DNA from 2 places in the Ammoniphilus soli genome. Region 1 is predicted to be linked to the other one. Evidence: riboswitches for the same ligand, from Rfam matches in the RefSeq annotation. Region 1 holds a riboswitch; the other holds the start of a gene.
The links. A riboswitch is a leader RNA that binds a small molecule or an ion and turns the genes downstream of it on or off. The one in region 1 is predicted to bind glycine.

Region 1 (2,203 bases):
CGCCTGCTGTATGGGAACTCGACGGTCCGACCATAATGGGCCCAATAATATCAAAACAGCTGTTGTATAACATAGATCTAATGCCTCCCTCTCTTATCTAAATTAAAGACTTTTACGAGATTCGCACGCGTTCGTATAGGGGATAAGCTTCACATAATTGTTGAATAGTCCCTCTATGTTTCCTGACTGCCTCGGCATCCCCTTTGGTTTTTAGAACGGCTGCTATAATTTGAGCGATAGTGACCATGTCTTCTTCTTTCATGCCGCGAGAGGTGATGGCCGCCGTTCCGATTCGAATGCCGCTTGTGACAAAGGGGCTTGCCGGATCATAGGGAATCGTATTCTTATTGACGGTAATGCCCGCTTCTTCCAATAAATGTTCCGCTTCTTTTCCCGTTAGCCCCCATGGACGAACATCGATCATCAGCAAGTGATTATCGGTTCCGCCGGAAACCAGAACAGCTTCTTCCGCCTTAAGGGTTTCCGCTAGAACAGAGGCATTTCTCACCACTTGGGCCGCATAATCCTTGAAACTCGGTTGCAATGCTTCTTTAAACGAAACCGCCTTGGCAGCGATGACATGCATAAGCGGTCCACCTTGCAGCCCTGGGAAAATCGATTTGTTGATCCCCTTGATGATTTCTTCATCATTCGTCAGCACAATGCCGCCGCGTGGCCCACGCAAGGTTTTATGGGTGGTACTCGTCACCACGTCTGAATACGGAAGTGGAGACGGATGCAGACCTGCAGCCACTAGACCAGCAATATGAGCCATATCCACCATCAAACGAGCGCCTACCTTGTCAGCAATCTTTTTAAACCTGTCGAAATCAATCACACGCGGATATGCGCTAGCCCCGGCTATGATTAATTTAGGCTGTTCGCGTAGAGCGATCGCTTCCAGTTCATCGTAATCAATGAGATGAGTGTCCTCTCTAACCCCGTAAGCCACCACATCAAACCACTTTCCGGAAATGCTGACAGGACTTCCATGGGTTAAATGACCACCGTGGGACAAGTTCATGCCCATAATTTTATCTCCAGGATTAAGCAGTGAATAATAGACAGCCGTATTCGCCTGTGCGCCGGAATGAGGCTGTACATTGGCATACTTCGCTCCAAATAATTGGGTTAACCGTTCGATCGCCAGCCTTTCAACCACATCAACAAATTCGCAGCCTCCATAATATCGCTTGCCAGGATACCCTTCCGCATACTTGTTCGTAAGAACCGATCCCATGGCATCCATGACTTCCTGACTGACGAAATTTTCCGAGGCAATCAATTCCAATGTGGTATTCTGTCTTTTTCTTTCATTTTCAATCGCTTCATAAATTTCATGGTCATGAATCTGCAAACTCATCCAAACAGCCTCCTTCATCCTTTTGACAAGAACACCAGTTCTGTACCTTCCCGAAAAAAGACAGAGGAAAGGTAAAATCAATAAATATACTTTTACCCTTCCTCTGTCCTTTGACCTGAGAGATTAGCTCTTGCGTAGCCGTCCTGTATCATTAAGACTTCTATCAAGAACCTTCCCCTTTGGTGGCTCATCGCTCTCTCCAGAGGCGCGTCCCATTGCAGTACTTTTACCTGAGAGTTTAGTTCCTAAGGCTTTTTAGGACTTGCTCCTTCGGTGCTGACCTTGCCGGTTCAGTCTCTCCCACAATCATCATCCGCCATATTATAAAGTTGAAATCTAACCCATTACTTATCTTTCCCAGCACAAAAAAGGACAGAGGAAAGATAGATGTAACTTACATTCTACCCTTCCTCTGTCCTTTTACCTGAGAGTTTAGTTCCTGTGTACAAGAACCTTCCCCTTTGGTGGCCCAATAGCTCTCTCCAGAGGTGCGTCCTATTGCGGTCCTTTTACCTGAGAGTTTATATCCTAAGGTTTTTTAGGACTTGCTCCTTCGGTGCTGAACAAACCGTCCAGTCTCTCCCGCAATATTCAATCGCTTTATTAAATTTGGACATTCATTAATTATATAATAATTCACAGTCACGATGTTGTCAAGTTTTTTGTGGCATTTAACCTTCTCTTTTCTTTTCCAAAAATGATTCCAAAGAGACCTCTTCAAGAAATTCCTTTGTTCCGTCCGCCAAGTATTGATAAGATTGAATGCTACCGGAATAAACATTGAGTGCCCATTGGATACCGCATTCACTGCAGTACCATTTCCAGCTATTGTAACCAAAA
Region 2 (2,203 bases), on a different contig from region 1:
ATATAGGTCTGTTAAGGTTTTTGCGGACTCAACGACGCCCACGGGCTGCCCCCGCTTTACCCTTGTGCTGGGTTCAGGAAATTCCACGGCGATGATCGTCCCCAGCTGCTCACAGGCATAGGGGGTAATTCCCAGCTTTACTCGGTGCGGATCAACGATATGTACCCATACATGCTGCCGAGTAAAGTAAAGATGATTAGAACCGGCATCCATTCAATTTATTTGCTCCTTTTATAAAAAGGCGTTTTTACTATTTTCGCTTTTACGCGTTTTCCTCGAATCTCTACCTCAACCTCGGCATCCAAGTTTGCAAATTCAGAACGAATGAGGGCCAAGCCTACATTCTTCTTTAAGGTTGGCGACTGGGTTCCTGTTGTCACTTCTCCAATTTGTTCGTTACCTGAAAAGACCGGATAATGAGTGCGCGGAATCCCGCGTTCGATCATCTCAATCCCTACGAGCTTGCGAGGGACTCCCTGGGCTTTCTGTGATTGTAGAGCGGCTTTGCCTATAAAATCAGCTTCTTTATCCAATTTCACGGCAAAACCTAACCCCGCTTCCAATGGCGAAATTTCCTTCGTTAATTCCTGCCCATACAAGGGAAGCTTGGCTTCGAAACGGAGCGTATCCCTTGCTCCGAGCCCGCATGGCAGCACGCCATCGCTTTCTCCCGCTTCGAGAATCTTTTCCCAAAGGGCCGCGGCCTCATCTGCACGGCAATAAATTTCGAATCCCTCTTCCCCTGTATAGCCGGTGCGAGATACCAAGGCTTGGAATCCTCCTACATTTACATCTGGCAGGAATCGGAAAAAACCAATTTTGGATAAATCGGTATCTGTGAGTTTAGCTAAAACCTGTTCCGCAAGAGGTCCTTGCAGAGCCAATTGCGCCACTTCGCTGGAAATGTTGGTTACCTTCACATTTCCTTCTGCATGCTCTTGCAGCCAAGCAACATCTTTTTCGATATTTCCTGCATTGATGACCAGCAAATAGTGATCGTCGGCTTTTTTGTAAACCAGCAGATCGTCCACGGTTCCTCCGTCCGGATAGCACATGATAGCATATTGGGCTTGATTTTCTACTAGTTTTGAAGCATCATTGGTCGTCATTTTTTGGACAAAGGCCAAGGCATCAGGGCCTATGACGTCGACTTCTCCCATATGAGAAACGTCAAACAATCCGGCTCTTTCCCGAACAGCTTCATGTTCCTCTTTAATGCTGGAGAATTGGACCGGCAGCTCCCAACCGCCAAAATCGATGGTTTTCGCTCCATATTTGGTATAGACGGGAAATAAGGGCGTTCTTTTCAATTCCGTCACAAGGTACACCTCCACGTGATATGTATTTCTTCCCTCTATCCTTATTCTTCCTCATGATAAAGAAGTCTAGGCGGGAACGCAAAAAAGGACAGACGTAGGCTATTGCATTAGCCTACTCTGTCCTTGGTACCTGAGAGATTTTCCCCTTGGGTGGCCTAATCAGGCGCTCTCCAGAGTTGCGTCAGATAGAAGTACTTTTGCCTGAGAGATTCACCTCTTCATAGGCTTGCTCCTTCGGCGCTGCACCAGCAGTCTCTCCCTCTATCCTCATTCGCATATTTAACTTTTTCCGTAAGGAAGATGTTAAATTTAGTATGAAACCCGCTAATTTGTTAAATGCTATATTGTAACCCTAATAATCCTATCATAGATTTTCCAAAAAGGGAATTATCCGCTACAACTTTCTTATTCGGAAAGGACGAATCTTATGTTTAAAATTCCCGTCAACTTCGACCGCGAATGGGTAACAGATTTCAAGCAAAGGCTCAAGGAAGATGGACCATGGCATAAGTGGGAGCTTTTTCAATTGGCCTACCAGGCCGAGGAAGTCACTTCGGTAGCGAATTTCGATGAATTGCAATGCTTAAAGCACCTTCCTCAGTTAGAACCCTTCCCCCACCAGCTCGATACGGCCAAAAAGGTAATCACAGAAATGCACGGCAGGGCCATCCTTGCGGATGAAGTGGGACTTGGAAAAACGATTGAGGCCGGTTTAATTATTAAAGAATATATGGTTCGGGGACTAGCTAGCAAGATTCTCATTCTTGTTCCAGCTTCCCTCGTTGTTCAATGGGCAAGAGAGTTAAACCAAAAATTCGGGATTCCCGCTGTTGCCCAAAAGAAAGAATATATGTGGAAGCAATATGACGTCGTCATTGCCTCCA

Region 2: linked by a shared signal. The riboswitch ahead of gcvT (glycine cleavage system aminomethyltransferase GcvT) and the one ahead of glyA (serine hydroxymethyltransferase) in region 1 are both predicted to bind glycine.

What each region holds. Positions count from the first base shown of each region.
Region 1 is NZ_JBEGDL010000015.1:35,617-37,819, reverse strand. Features, by position in the region: gene ABLT31_RS23995 (serine dehydratase beta chain) at 1-73, opposite strand, end outside; gene glyA (serine hydroxymethyltransferase) at 113-1,363, opposite strand; glycine riboswitch at 1,464-1,569, opposite strand; glycine riboswitch at 1,572-1,676, opposite strand; glycine riboswitch at 1,773-1,852, opposite strand; glycine riboswitch at 1,855-1,958, opposite strand; gene ABLT31_RS23985 (hypothetical protein) at 2,035-2,203, opposite strand, start outside.
Region 2 is NZ_JBEGDL010000026.1:17,081-19,283, forward strand. Features, by position in the region: gene ABLT31_RS29060 (glycine cleavage system protein H) at 1-213, opposite strand, end outside; gene gcvT (glycine cleavage system aminomethyltransferase GcvT) at 219-1,319, opposite strand; glycine riboswitch at 1,499-1,590, opposite strand; gene ABLT31_RS29070 (DEAD/DEAH box helicase) at 1,747-2,203, shown strand, end outside.